DNA from 2 places in the Streptomyces sp. NPDC048442 genome. Region 1 is predicted to be linked to the other one. Evidence: riboswitches for the same ligand, from Rfam matches in the RefSeq annotation. Region 1 holds a riboswitch; the other holds the start of a gene.
What was found. A riboswitch is a leader RNA that binds a small molecule or an ion and turns the genes downstream of it on or off. The one in region 1 is predicted to bind S-adenosylmethionine.
Positions count from the first base shown of each region.

Region 1 (7,383 bases):
AGATCCCGGGCGTCGAGGGCACGGACACGCACGTCGCGTTCCGTACGTACTCGCAGCACGACCTGGAGGCCGCGTTCGCGATCGGTCTTGACGGCTGATTCTTCTACGGTACGAAAACGGCCGCCCCCTCACGCAGGGGGCGGCCGCATCCGTGGTGTCTCAGACCGCCGGGACGCAACGCCCGTCCTCGGTACGGTAGTTCCACTGCGCACCGTTCGCGACGAGCTCCTTGACCGCCCGCACGAAACGCTCCACGTGCTCGTCCGGCGTACCCGCGCCGAAGCTCACCCGGATCGCGTTGAGCGAGCGCTCGCCCGGCTCGGCCTCGGGGGCGCCGCACTCGCCCGGGTCCTGCGGGTCGCTGCCGAGCAGCGTGCGGACCAGCGGGTGGGCGCAGAACAGGCCGTCCCGTACGCCGATTCCGTACTCGGCGGAGAGCGCCGCCGCGAAGTGCGAGCTGTTCCAGCCGTCCACCACGAACGAGATGACGCCGACCCGGGGCGCGTCGTCGCCGAACAGCGACAGCACCTTCACCGCACCGACCTCGGCGAGCCCCTCGCGCACCTTGCGCACCAGCGCCTGCTCGCGCTCGACCAGCGCGTCGAACCCGGCCTCGGTGAGCGCCTTGCAGGCGGAGGCGATCGAGTAGACACCGATGACGTTCGGCGAACCGGCCTCGTGGCGGGCGGCGGTGGTGTGCCACTCCACGTCCACTCCGCCGTCCGCACGCCGTGCGACCTTCTTCGACGCACCGCCACCGGCCAGGTACGGCTCGGCCGCCTGCAGCCAGTCGGCCCGGCCCGCGAGGACGCCGGAGCCGAACGGCGCGTACAGCTTGTGCCCGGAGAAGGCCACCCAGTCGACGTCCAACTCCTTTACGGAGACCGGGTGGTGGGGCGCCAGCTGAGCGGCGTCCAGCACGATCCGCGCGCCGTGGGCGTGGGCGGCGGCAGCGAGATCGCGCACCGGCCAGATCTCACCGGTGACGTTCGAGGCACCGGTGACGCAGACCAGCGCGGGGCCGTACGGGTCGCGGTCGGCGAGCGCCCGCTCCAGCGTCTCGACGGCCTGCGCCGGGGTCCGCGGCGCGTTCAGGTACGTCACGCGGGCGTCCTGCCAGGGCAGCAGCGAGGCGTGGTGCTCGGTCTCGAAGACGAACACCTGGCAGTCGGCGGGCAGTACGGCCGACAGCAGGTTCAGCGAGTCCGTCGTCGACCGGGTGAAGACCACCTGGTCACCGTCGCGGCAGTCGAGGAACTCGGCGACCGTCACCCGGCTGTTCTCGAAGAGGTCGGTGGAGAGCTGCGACAGGTACCCGGCCCCGCGGTGGACGCTGCCGTAGTACGGGGCGTACGCGGCGACGTCGTCCCACACCCGCTGCAGGGCCGGCGCGCTGGCCGCGTAGTCGAGGGCCGCGTACGTGACCTCGCCCCCGGTGACGAGCGGCACGGCCACGTCCCGGCCGAGGACGGGCAGCGGCGCCCCGCAGCAGGGGTCGGCAGACTCGGCGGAAGCGGAAGCGGAAACGGAAACGGAAACGGCGGTGGCGGCGGTCGATGCAGACATGGCGAAACTCCTGGCAGGACAAGGCGGAATGACTTCAGAAGGCCCGCGGGTACGAAGGCTCAACAGCCGTGCACCGTACGGGAGTTGCCTCGACGCGCAGCCCGCGGAAAAGAAGGAGGGGGCTGTACGGAGGTGAAGGTGGAACGGGGCCGAAGGGCCCTATCGCATTCGCTTGCTCACGAGACTGCTCCCTTGAGGACCAGGACCCCAGGGGCGCGCCACTCCGAAAGGAGTGCGCAGGGGTCCGCGCTTGCCGTAGACCTCGCTGCCTACGACCTGGTCTTCACCCGGGGCACCCCGCCACGGACGGAGGGTTGCCGGACAGCGGGCCGGGGCCGTAGTCGCTGTCACTCATGACCTGTGCAGCATCCTGCCACACGATCAACAACGCGCAAGAGCGCAGTCCGCATCCTGGACTGCGCTCTGCGTCACACGAGGTGCTCCCCGCACCTGGGTTTCAGGCGTTGCTGGCCGCCACCCACCGCTCCAGCGCCCGCTGCCCGCTCCCGGAGTCGAGGGACTCGCGGGCCCGCTCGATGCCGGCCGCGATCTCCTCGTTGAGCGAGCCGCCGCCCGGGTTCAGCGCGACCAGCGCCGCCGCCGTGTTGAGCAGCACCGCGTCCCGCACCGGTCCCTTCTCCCCCGCCAGGAGCCTGCGGGCGACCTCCGCGTTGTACGAGGCGTCCGCGCCGCGCAGCGCCTCCACGGGGACGATGTCCAGGCCCACGTCGCGCGGGTCGAAGGCCTCTTCCCGGACGGCCCCGTCCCGGACGATCCAGACCCGCGAGGTCGCGGTGGTGGTCAGCTCGTCGAGGCCGTCGTCGCCGCGGAAGACGAGCGCGGAGTTCCCCCGGCCGGCGAGCACACCGGCCACGATCGGGGCCATCCGGGCGTCGGCCACACCGACCGCCTGGGCACGCACCTGGGCGGGGTTGGTGAGCGGGCCCAGGATGTTGAAGGTGGTCTGCGCACCGAGCTCCTTGCGGGCCTTGGCCGCGTACCGCAGGGCGGGGTGGAACTTCACGGCGAAGCAGAAGGTGATGCCCGCCTCCTCGGCGACCTCCACCACCCGGCGCGGCGTGAGGTCGAGATTGACGCCGAGCTTCTCCAGCACGTCGGAGGAGCCGCTCGCCGACGACGCGGCCCGGTTGCCGTGCTTGACGACCTTGGCGCCCGTACCTGCGACGACGATGGCGGACATGGTGGAGATGTTGACGGTCTTGGCGAGGTCGCCGCCCGTGCCGACGATGTCGACGGTGGGCCCCGGCACCTCGATGGTGTGGGCGTGGGCGTACATCGCCCGTACCAGCCCCGTGACCTCCTCGACCGTCTCGCCCTTGGCGCGCAGCGCGACCGCGAACCCGGCGATCTGCGCGTCGGTGGCCTCACCGGTCATGATGCGGTCCATCGCCCAGGCGGTGTCGTCCACACCGAGGTTCTCGCCGCGCAGCAGAGGGTTCAGGATGCCCGGCCAGCTGCGGGCCGCCACGCTGTCGCCGCCAACTGGGGTCACAACGTTCATGGTCCGCTCCAGGGTCCACGTGCCTCTAAGGGCAGCCGATAAGGGATGGGAACACCCTATCCAGCGCAGGGGACGGCGAAGAGCCCCGTCCGGGGTGCGGACGGGGCTCTTGCCGTGGCGAACAAGTCCGGTCGGTCAAGGACCGGTTCAGGGGATCAGTGGTGGCCGTGGCCGCTGGTGATCTCCTTGTACTCCTCGGCGGTGGGCTTGGCGATCTGGTTGCCCTCGCCGTACATGCCCTGGCTGAGCTTGGCGCGCAGCTTCTGGGTGACGCCCACCTTGCGCTCGACGCCGTTCTCGTCCACCTCGGGACCAATCGAGGCCGGCGCGTACTGCTCGTGCGCCGTGAGCGTGTGCAGCTGCTCCGGCTTGAGCGGCTCGTGCACCTCGATGAACTCACCGTGCGGCAGCCGCTTGATGATGCCGGACTCGCGCCCGTGCAGCACCTTCTCGGCGTCCCTGCGCTGGAGGCCCAGGCAGATCCGCTTGGTGACGATGAACGCGAGGACCGGACCGGCGAAGAAGCCGATGCGCACGAACCAGCTGATCGAGTTGAGCGACAGGTGGAAGTGCGTGGCCCACAGGTCGTTTCCACCGCCGACGAGGCCGATGAAGTAGACCGTGATCCAGGCGACGCCCAGACCGGTACGGGTCGGGTTGTTGCGAGGACGCTGCGCGATGTGGTGCTCGCGCTTGTCCCCGGTGATCCACGACTCCAGGAACGGCCACACCGCGGGCAGGGCCAGGAGCAGACCGAAGACGGTCAGCGGGATGAACACGCCCAGGACCAGTGTGTGGCCCCAGAGGTTGATCTCCCAGCCCGGCATGACACGGATCAGACCCTCGGCGAAGCCCATGTACCAGTCGGGCTGGGCGCCGGTGGACACCTGGTCCGGACGGTAGGGGCCGAGCGCCCAGACCGGGTTGATCGTGAACGCCGCGGCGACGACCGCGATGACGCCGAAGACCAGGAAGAAGAAGCCTCCGGCCTTGGCCATGTAGACCGGCAGCAGCGGCATGCCGACGACGTTCTTGTTCGTCCGGCCGGGGCCCGCGAACTGGGTGTGCTTGTGGTAGAAGACCAGGATCAGGTGAGCCACCATCAGGCCGAGCATGATGCCCGGCAGCAACAGGATGTGGATCGAGTAGAACCTGGCGACCATGTCGTGGCCGGGGAACTCTCCGCCGAACAGGAACATCGAGATGTACGTGCCGACGACCGGCACGGACAGGATCGCGCCCTGGGTGAAGCGGACACCGGTGCCCGACAAGAGGTCGTCCGGGAGCGAGTAGCCGGTGAAACCGGTGAACATGCCCAGGACGAACAGCAGGAAGCCGAACAGCCAGTTGACCTCGCGCGGCTTGCGGAAGGCACCCGTGAAGAAGACGCGCATCATGTGCACGAACATCGCCGCGAGGAAGATCAGCGCACCCCAGTGGTGGATCTGCCGGATCAGCAGACCGCCACGGACGTCGAAGCTGATGTCCAGCGTCGACGCGTAGGCCTCCGTCATGCGGATGCCGTGCATCGGGGCGTAGGACCCGTGGTACACGACCTCGTTCATGGACGGGTGGAAGAACAGCGTCAGATACACACCCGTGAGGATGATGATGATGAAGCTGTACATGCAGATCTCGCCGAGCATGAAGGACCAGTGGTCCGGGAAGATCTTGCGCATGTTGGACTTGGCGAGGGAGTAGATCCCCAGCCGTCCGTCCGCCCAGTCGGCGACCCGCTCACCGGCGGGCGCCTTCTGCTGCGGCTTGGTCGTAGGTGTCGTCGCAGTACTCATCCGCGCTCCCAGAACGAAGGACCGACGGGCTCTTCGAAGTCGCCCAGCGCTTCGAGGTAACCCTCGTCATTCACGCCGATCCGCAGCTGCGGCAGGGCGTGACCGGCCGGGCCGAAGATGACACGGGCGCCGTCGGAGAGGTCGAAGGTGGACTGGTGGCACGGGCAGAGCACGTGGTGCGTCTGCTGCTCGTACAGGCTGATCGGGCAACCCACGTGGGTGCAGATCTTCGAGTACGCGACGATTCCCTCGTGCGCCCACTCGCGCTGCTGCTTGTCCTTGATCTCGTCCGGCTGGATGCGGACGATCATCAGGGCTGCCTTGGCGATCTCGGTGTTGAACTCGTGGTCGGTCTCCTTCAGGCCTTCCGGCATGGCGAAGGTGAGCGAACCCACGGCAACGTCCTCGGCGCGCAGCGGCTCCATCGTGTTCTGGTTGATGAGCAGCTTGCCCTTCTCCCAGAGCGTCTCGCGGAGCTTCTTCTCCGGCAGCGGACCGAGGTCGCGCAGCAGTACGACGCCGGACAGCGGCACCAGGGCCAGTGCGCCGAACATCGTGGTGCGGATCAGCTTGCGACGGCCGATCGCGGACTCCTGGGCGCCGGCCTTGAAGTCGGCCAGGACCTTGGCCTTGACCTCGGGCTCCGCCGCGATCGGGTGACGCTCGTCGGCGACCTCGACGTCGGACATCAGGGTGCGGGCCCAGTGGACCGCGCCCGCGCCGATGCAGAAGAGCGCGATGCCGAGCGTCAGGCCGAGCGAGAGGTTCAGCGCGCTCACGTGGCCCAGCGGCCAGACGTACACGATCTTCTCGATCGGGAACGCCACGAAGGAGGCGATGAAGGCCACCGTGGCCAGCATGGAGAGCGTGAACAGGAAGGCGACCACACGCTCGGACCGCTTGGCCGCGCGCTCGTCGATGTCCTGGATACGCGGCTGGTGCGCGGGCAGGCCCGGATCCGCGAACGGATCGTCCTGGCGCGCTACCTCACCGTGCGCGTCGCCCTGCACAACAGGCAGGGCCTCTTCTGGATTCTCTTGGCTACTCATGACTTCTTGGCCTTAGCGGTGTGGGCCGCGACCCAGACGGCAACTGCGATGAGCGCACCCAGACCGAAGATCCAGGCGAACAGACCCTCACTGACCGGGCCGAGATTGCCCAGTCCGAAGCCACCGGGGCTCGGGGTCTCTTCGCCGTTCACGGCCTTGACGTACGCGATGATGTCCTTCTTTTCCTTCTCCGGCATGGTGCTGTCCGGGAAGGAGGGCATGTTCTGCGGGCCGGTCTGCATGGCCTCGTAGAGATGCTTCGGCGAGACGCCCGCCAGGGACGGGGCGTACTTGCCGTGCGTCAGGGCGCCACCCTCACCAGTGAAGTTGTGGCACTGCGCGCAGTTGGTGCGGAACAGTTCGCCACCCTTGCCGACGTCTGCGCCGTCGGGGTTGGTCTGGCTTTCGGTCGGCGTGATCGGGCCGGCGCCGAGGGAGGACACGTACGCGGCGAGCTGATCGATCTGCGCCTGCGTGTAGATGACCTTCTTCTTCGGCACCTGTGCGCCGGGCTGCTGCGCCGGCATACGGCCGGTGCCGACCTGGAAGTCCACAGCGGCGGAGCCCACGCCCACGAGGGAGGGACCGTCGGTGGTGCCCTGACCGCCGGTTCCGTGGCAGCTTGCGCAGCCAACGGCGTAGAGCTTCTTGCCCTCCTCAATGGCGAGGGACTGGGAGGTGTCGTCGGCCTGCGCCTTGCCCGCGGGCGCAAGCGCGGCGTACAGCCCCCCAGTGGCCGCCAGCGCGAGGAGTAGGACGACGACCGCCGCCAGCGGATGGCGTCGTCGTGCGGAGAGCTTTTTCACGGATTACCCCGGTGTCAGGATCTTCTGCGTCGATGCGGGAAGTGTTTTCGGGCCCGGGCCCGACTTGGTGCGCCCGGATTACTTGATCACGTAGATCGTGGCGAACAGGCCGATCCAGACGACATCGACGAAGTGCCAGTAATAGGACACGACGATGGCGGCTGTCGCCTGTTCGTGGGTGAATCGCTTGGCCGCGTATGTCCGGCCCAGGACCAGCAGGAAGGCGATGAGACCGCCTGTCACGTGCAGTCCGTGGAAGCCGGTCGTCAGGTAGAACACCGAGCCGTACGGGTCCGACGAGAGCGAGAGGCCCTCGTGCTTGACCAGCTCGGTGTACTCGTACACCTGGCCGCCAATGAAGATCGCACCCATCACGAACGTGATGATGAACCACGTCCTGAGCTTCTTCACATCGCCCCGCTCGGCGGCAAAGACGCCGAGCTGACAGGTGAGGGAGGAGAGCACCAGGATCGAGGTGTTGGTCAGCGAGAACGGAAAGTTCAAGGCCGAAGCCTTTTCCGCCCAGAACTCGGGACCCGTCACCGATCGCAGGGTGAAGTACATCGCGAAGAGGGCCGCGAAGAACATCAGCTCGGAACTCAACCAGATGATGGTTCCGACGCTGGTGAGGTTCGGCCGATTGACCG
Region 1 covers NZ_JBEZKB010000017.1:22,608-29,990, forward strand. Annotated here, with positions in the region: gene AB0D18_RS24135 (Lrp/AsnC ligand binding domain-containing protein) at 1-98, shown strand, start outside; gene AB0D18_RS24140 (aminotransferase class V-fold PLP-dependent enzyme) at 160-1,566, opposite strand; SAM riboswitch class IV at 1,808-1,925, opposite strand; gene trpD (anthranilate phosphoribosyltransferase) at 2,024-3,088, opposite strand; gene AB0D18_RS24150 (ubiquinol-cytochrome c reductase cytochrome b subunit) at 3,244-4,881, opposite strand; gene AB0D18_RS24155 (Rieske 2Fe-2S domain-containing protein) at 4,878-5,930, opposite strand; gene AB0D18_RS24160 (c-type cytochrome) at 5,927-6,736, opposite strand; gene AB0D18_RS24165 (heme-copper oxidase subunit III) at 6,815-7,383, opposite strand, start outside.

Region 2 (7,383 bases), on a different contig from region 1:
GCACGCTCGGCATCGGCGGCTCCGACGAGGTGACCCTGAAGTTCGTCGCCGCGGACTACAACCTCGACGGCGGCGACAACACCAAGAAGTACTGGAACAAGCTCGCCCGCGCCTTCGAGGACAACAACCCCGGCATCAAGGTCGACGTCTCGATCTACTCGTGGGAAGACGTGGACCGCAAGGTCGCCGAGATGGTCAAGGGCGGCCAGGACCCGGACATCGCCCAGATCGGCGCGTACGCCGACTATGCGGCGGCCAGCAAGCTGTACTCCGTCGACGACCTGGTCTCCATCCCGACCCAGGCCAACTTCCTCGAATCGCTCGCCCGCGCGGGCGAGGTGAACCGCATGCAGTACGGCATGCCGTTCGTCGGCAGCACCCGGCTGATGTTCTACAACAAGAGCCTCTTCGAGAAGGCCGGCATCACCTCCGCCCCGAAGACCTGGGCGGACCTCGCCACCGACGCGAAGGCGCTCAAGGCGGACGGTGTGAAGTACCCGTTCGCGCTGCCGCTCGGCCCGGAGGAGGCGCAGGCCGAGACCATGAACTGGATGCTGGCCGCCGGCTCCGGCTACACCGATGACATCGGTATGTACACGATCAATTCGGCCAGCAACATCGGCGCCTTCGACTTCCTCAAGGAAGACCTCGTCAAGCCCGGCCTGACCGGCCCCGTCGCCCCCGGCAAACTCAACCGCAAGGCCGCCTTCGAGGCCTTCGCGAAGGGCGAGGTCGGCATGCTCAACGGCCACCCGTCGCTGATGAAGCAGGCGGAGAAGAACGGCGTCGAGTACGAGATGGTTCCGCTGCCCTCCGAGAGCGGCAAGGCCATGCCCGCGATGGGCGTCGCCGACTGGATGATGGGCTTCCGGAAGAACGGTCACCGCAAGGAGATCGGCAAGTTCCTCGACTTCGCGTACAACGACGAGAACGTGATGGCCTTCGCCGACGAGTTCGACCTGCTGCCGCCGACGGTCACCGCGAGCGACAAGATGGCCGCCGACGGCAAGCACGCGAAGGTCCGCAAGTTCCTTGACGCGATGGGGAATTCGAAGCTGTACCCGGTCGGCAAGACGTCGTGGGCGACGGTGAGCGAGAGCATCAAGAAGGACATCGGCAAGACGGTCGAGGGTTCGACCACGCCGTCGGGCGTGCTGGGGGAGCTGTCGCGGGAAGCGGCGGCGACGGACAACGCGCAATAGGCTGGGCGGATGGATTTGCCGTACGAGAGCGAGGGCGAGGGCGCGAGGGCAGGGGCAGGGGCGGGGGCGGGCGAGGGTGCGGCGCCGGCCTTGTCCGAGCGGGAGCTGGCCGTCCTTGCCGTGGAGCGGCAGGGGTGGGCCGGGCCCGGGGCGAAGGAGCGGGCGATCCGGGAACAGCTCGGGATCTCGCCGACGCGCTACTACCAGCTGCTGAACGCGCTGCTGGACGATGAGCGGGCACTCGTCCAGGACCCGGTGACGGTCAACCGGCTACGACGGGTGAGGGAGGGGCTGCGGGGGCGGAGGTAGGCACGCCTGCGCGTGCGCCTGCGGCGGGCCGGTGGGCGTCGTGCGGGTGCGTCGTGGCTGATCGCGCAGTTCCCCGCGCCCCTAAATGCCTGCCCCTTACCCCCACTGGCCCCCTAGCCCTCTTGGGCAGCGGGGCCGCCCCCCGGGGGCGGGACGGGTGGGCAAGGGGGCGGCCCCCACGCGGACCGCAACCCCTCCGCCGCCCGCTCAGCGCCGAGCGCCCCGCGTCCCGCGCCCCGGTATTGTCGGGGCCATGGACACTCTTCCCGAACCGTCCACCCCCGCCGGCCGCGACGCCCTCGCCGCGATCGTCGACGGGCCCCAACACGCCCTCGTCGCCCTCGACTTCGACGGCACGCTCGCCGACATCGTCCCGGACCCCGAGCAGGCCCGTGCCCACCGCAGCGTGGTTCCCGCGCTCTCCGTGCTCGCGCCGCGTGTCGCCTCCGTGGCCATCGTCACCGGCCGGCCGGCGGGCGTCGCCGTGCGGTACGGCGGCTTCGCCGGGGTCCCAGGACTGGAGCACCTCACCGTCCTCGGCCATTACGGCGCCGAACGCTGGGACGCCCGTACCGGCACCGTCGAGACCCCCGCCCCGCACCCCGGCCTGGCCGGCGTCCGCGCCGAGCTGCCAGGAGTGCTCGACGCGCACGGTGCGTGGCACGGCACCTGGGTGGAGGAGAAGGGGCAGGCCCTCGCCGTCCACACCCGCCGGGCGAGCAACCCCGAGGCCGCCTTCGACGCCCTGCGCGCACCCCTCGCCGAGCTCGCCGCCCGGCACGGTCTGATCCTCGAACCGGGGCGCCTGGTGCTTGAGTTGAGGCCGCCGGGCATGGACAAGGGCGTCGCCCTGGCTGAGTACGTGCACGAGGTCGGAGCGACCTCGGTCCTCTACGCAGGCGACGACCTGGGCGACCTCCCGGCCTACGCCGCCGTCCAGAAACTCCGCTCCGACGGCGTTCCCGGACTGCTGCTGTGCAGCGGCACGGCGATTCCCGAACTCGCCGAGCAGGCCGACGTGTTGCTGCCGGGACCCGCCGAGGTCGCCGCCTTCCTGGCGTCCCTCGCGCAACGCCTCCCCTAGGAGCAGGTGAGGAATCGATTTCCCACAGCACCCGAAACCCCGTACTGTCAGGTTTACCGACGCGGGGTGGAGCAGCTCGGTAGCTCGCTGGGCTCATAACCCAGAGGTCGCAGGTTCAAATCCTGTCCCCGCTACTGGAAGAAACCGAAGGCCCGGGACTCGCAAGAGTCCCGGGCCTTCGGCGTGTGTGCACGCGCACAGGGAGGCTCAGTCCCGCAGGGCCTCCAGCTGTTCCAGGAACCACTGCTGCGGGGGCAGCGCCGTCGCCGCCGCGGCCAGGCGTTTCGTGCGTTCCGCGCGCTCTTCCCGTTCCATCGTCAGCGCCTCGTGGAGCGCGTCGGCCGTGCCCGTCACGTCGTACGGGTTGACGACGATCGCGTCGTCGCCGAGTTCCTCGTACGCGCCCGCCTCCCGGGACAGGACCAGTGCGCACCCCTCGTCCGAGACCACCGGGATCTCCTTGGCGACCAGGTTCATGCCGTCGCGGATCGGGTTGACCAGGGCGACGTCGGCGAGCCGGTAGGCGGCGAGCGAGCGGGCGAAGTCGTCCTTGACATGGAGGACGACCGGGGTCCAAGTGGGCGTTCCGTGGGAGGAGTTGATGTCGTCGGCGATGCGCCGCACCGCCTCCGTGTAGTCGCGGTAGACGGCCAGGTCCTGGCGGGAGGGGTAGGCGAAGGCGATGTGCACGACGCGTTCGCGCCACTCGGGGCGGGTGTCCAGGAGGTGTTCGTACGCGAGGAGGCCGCGCACGATGTTCTTGGAGAGTTCGGTGCGGTCGACGCGGACGATGGTGCGCCGGCCGGAGCCTCCGACCTGCTCGCGGAGGGCGGTCAGGCGCTCCTCGACGTCCGGCCGGTGCGCGCGCTCGCGCAGGAAGTCCGCGTCCGCGCCGAGGCCGTGGACGCCGATCCGCTTTCCGTCGAGGGCCTCCTCGCCGAGGATCTTCAGCGCGCACGCGGTGAAGGCGTCCGCCCAGCGGCGGGTGAGGAAGGCCACCCGGTCCGCGCCGAGGATGCCCCTCAGGAGCTGCTCGGCGATGTCGTCGGGGAGCAGCCGGAAGTAGTCGACCGGGGCCCACGGGGTGTGCGAGAAGTGGCCGATGCGCAGGTCGGGGCGGAGCGCGCGGAGCATTCCGGGGACGAGGCAGAGGTGGTAGTCCTGGACGAGGACGGTGGCGCCCGGGGCGGCAGCCGAGGCCAGGGCGTCGGCGAAGGCTCGGTTGTAGGTCTCGTACGCCGCCCACTGGCGCCGGAATTCCGCGTCGAAGACGGGCTCCAGCGGGGTCTGGTAGAGCAGGTGGTGGACGAACCACAGGACCGAGTTCGAGATGCCGTTGTACGCGGCCGCGTGCGTGTCCGCGTCGATGTCGAGCATGCGGACACCAGGCTCTCCCGCCCGTCGCCCACCCCCGCCCTTGTTCTGAGGGGCCTGCGGCCCCGCCCCTGCGATTCCGCGGCGTACCGCCTCCCGGTCTCCTTCGCCGAGCGCCGAGCACACCCACAGCGCGTCCGCGTCCGGGCCGATCGCGGAGAGCCCGGAGACCAGGCCGCCGCCGCCGCGCTTGGCGGTCAGCTCGCCGTCGTCGCCGAGGGAGTACGTCACCGGGCCGCGGTTGGACGCGACGAGGACCTGGGCGGCCGGGGACTGCGGAGGGTCGTACTGGGAAGCCATGTGGCGAAACCTAGCCGGTACGCGCTCCCCTCAAACGTGCGTACGGGGCGGGTTGCCCCTCCGTTCAGGCGGCGTGCCGCTCCGCGTACTCCGCGATCTCCCGCATCGGCGGGCGCTCCTCCGTGTCCACCGGGTGGGTGCGGGGGACGAAGGCGGTGCCGACGCGCTCGAACTGGGTGAGGGAAGGGCGGATCAAGTGCCCACGGGAGAGCCTTAGTTGGGCGGTGCGGTAGATCGCGGCGGCCATCCGGCCAAGGGCCTGGCCGTCCTGGTGGCGGTGGACGCGGACGCCCACGTCGACCTGGGCGAGGGCGTCCAGGCCGACCGTGTGGAGCGAGTCGATGAGCAGGCCCAGCTCGACTCCGTACCCGACGGGGAACGGGAGACGTTCGAGCAGGGAGCGCCGGACCGCGTACTCACCACCCAACGGCTGTACGAATCCGGCCAGTTGGGGCCAGTGGAGGTTGAGCAGGGGGCGGGCCATCAGCTCGGTGACCCGGCCGCCCTGACCGGCCGCCCCGTCCAGCGGGCGGTCGTACGTCGCCTTCACGAACTGCACGTCAGGGTCGGTGAGCAGCGGGCCGACGATCCCCGACACGAACGACGCGTCGAAGTCCTGCAGGTCCGCGTCCACGAAGCAGACCACGTCCCCGCTCGTGACCAGGAGGGAGCGCCAGAGCACCTCGCCCTTGCCGGGCACGGCCGGAATGCGCGGCAGGATCTCGTCCCGGTGCACCACCCGGGCGCCCGCTTCCGCGGCCTCCTTCGCCGTGCGGTCGGTCGAGCCGGAATCGATCACCACCAGCTCGTCCACCAGGGGGGCACCCGGGCCCATGAGGTCCCGGCGGACGGTGTCGACGATGCGGCCGACCGTCGCTTCCTCGTTCAGGGCGGGCAGGACGACGCTGACGGTGCTGCCACGGGCGGCCTTGGCGGCGAGCAGCCGGTCCAGCGGGCGGTCGGCGGCCGCCCAGGACCGCGTACTCAGCCAGCGCTCCACCTCTTCCAGCACGCCCGTCACTCCTCACTCGTGGAGACAGCTGTGATCCATCTCGCGGTCCGGACGACTGGCACGCCCGTCCGGGGGTTCGGTTACAGTCTTGAACAACGCGGACGACCGTCGCATGTCGGGGTCTGTACGCACACAAACACCCGGGCCCGTCTCCACGGCGGTCCGGAGTCATAGCGCTCATCCAGAGGGACAGAGGGAAACGGCCCGTTGAAGTCCCGGCAACCCCCCGACCGACCGCGAGGTCAGGTCGGGAAGGTGCCAATTCCGTCTCGTGGCGAAAGCCGTCGCGGGGAAGATGAGGAAGGACCTCGCCATCATGGCTGTGCAGACCACCGAAACCACTCCGAAGACCGTTGACCTCGGCCCCGCCGCCGCCCTCTCCTGCCGCGAGTGCGGGGAGCGCTTCGCACTCGGCCCGATCTTCGCCTGCCAGCTCTGTTTCGGCCCGCTGGAAGTGGCGTACGACCTGCCCGCCGGCACCCCCGAAGAGCTGAAGAAGCGCATCGAGGCCGGCCCGGAGAACATCTGGCGCTACGCCCCGCTGCTGCCCGTCCCCGCCGACGTGGCCACCAAGCCCAGCCTGAACCCCGGCTTCACGAAGCTGGTCAAGGCCGACAACCTGGCCCGTGAGCTGGGCGTCACCGGCGGCCTGTACGTCAAGGACGACTCCGGCAACCCGACGCACTCCTTCAAGGACCGCGTCGTCGCGATCGCCGTCGAGGCCGCCCGCGCCTTCGGCTTCACGACCCTCTCCTGCTCCTCCACCGGCAACCTGGCCGGTGCCGTCGGCGCCGCCGCCGCGCGGGCGGGCTTCCGCTCCTGTGTGTTCATCCCGCACGACCTGGAGCAGGGCAAGGTCGTCATGGCCGCCGTGTACGGGGGCGAGCTGGTCGGCATCGAGGGCAACTACGACGACGTGAACCGGTTCTGCTCCGAGCTCATCGGCGACCCGCTCGGCGAGGGCTGGGGCTTCGTCAACGTCAACCTGCGCCCGTACTACGGAGAGGGTTCCAAGACGCTCGCGTACGAGATCTGCGAGCAGCTCGGCTGGCGGCTCCCGGACCAGATCGTCATCCCGATCGCCTCGGGCTCGCAGCTCACGAAGATCGACAAGGGTCTCCAGGAGCTGATCAAGCTCGGGCTGGTCGAGGACAAGCCGTACAAGATCTTCGGTGCGCAGGCCGAGGGCTGTTCGCCGGTGTCCACCGCCTTCAAGGCCGGGCACGACGTCGTACGCCCGCAGAAGCCGAACACCATCGCCAAGTCCCTCGCCATCGGCAACCCGGCGGACGGCCCGTACGTCCTGGACATCGCCCGCCGTACGGGCGGCGCCGTCGAGGACGTGAACGACGAGCAGGTCGTCGACGCGATCAAGCTGCTGGCCCGCACCGAGGGCATCTTCGCGGAGACCGCGGGCGGCGTGACCGTCGGCGTCACGAAGAAGCTCATCGACGCCGGTCTGCTGGACCCGACGCTGACCACCGTCGTGCTCAACACGGGCGACGGACTCAAGACGCTGGACGCGGTGGCCCCGACCACCGGCCCCTCCGCGACCATCCGTCCGAGCCTGGACGCGTTCCGCGACGCCGGCCTGGCCCGCTGAGATCCTCGGCTCGCAACGACTCGCACGCAACGCTACGGAAGGCTGAACACCATGAGCGTCAAGGTCCGCATCCCCACCATCCTGCGCACGTACACCGGCGGTGAGTCCGAGGTCGTGGCCGAGGGCTCCACCCTCGCCGAGGTCATCGCCGACCTGGAGAAGAACCACGGCGGCATCGCCGCCCGCGTCCTGGACGACCAGGGCAAGCTGCGCCGCTTCGTGAACGTGTACGTGAACGACGACGACGTGCGCTTCGAGAGCGGCCTGGAGACGGCCACGCCGGACGGCGCGGGCATCTCGATCATTCCCGCCGTCGCCGGAGGCTGACCATCGAGCACAGTGCGGGCGGCTGAGGCCCTCAAAGCTCTTCGAATTAACGGAAGTTGCCCTCTCCGCTCACAAGCGGAGGGGGCAATTCTGCATGGTTGAAAGAGGTAGAGTAGGGGAAGCCCCACTCTCCGCCTGTGCCTCGTGCATATGAGAACGAGAGAAGATGCGG
Region 2 covers NZ_JBEZKB010000019.1:156,032-163,414, forward strand. Annotated here, with positions in the region: gene AB0D18_RS26670 (extracellular solute-binding protein) at 1-1,202, shown strand, start outside; gene AB0D18_RS26675 (DUF3263 domain-containing protein) at 1,212-1,511, shown strand; gene otsB (trehalose-phosphatase) at 1,765-2,595, shown strand; tRNA gene AB0D18_RS26685 (tRNA-Met) at 2,656-2,729, shown strand; gene AB0D18_RS26690 (trehalose-6-phosphate synthase) at 2,803-4,269, opposite strand; gene AB0D18_RS26695 (glucosyl-3-phosphoglycerate synthase) at 4,334-5,281, opposite strand; SAM riboswitch class I at 5,456-5,583, shown strand; gene thrC (threonine synthase) at 5,598-6,884, shown strand; gene AB0D18_RS26705 (MoaD/ThiS family protein) at 6,936-7,211, shown strand.
Region 2: it holds a riboswitch for S-adenosylmethionine, as region 1 does, so the genes downstream of both, thrC (threonine synthase) here and AB0D18_RS24140 (aminotransferase class V-fold PLP-dependent enzyme) in region 1, are expected to answer to the same signal.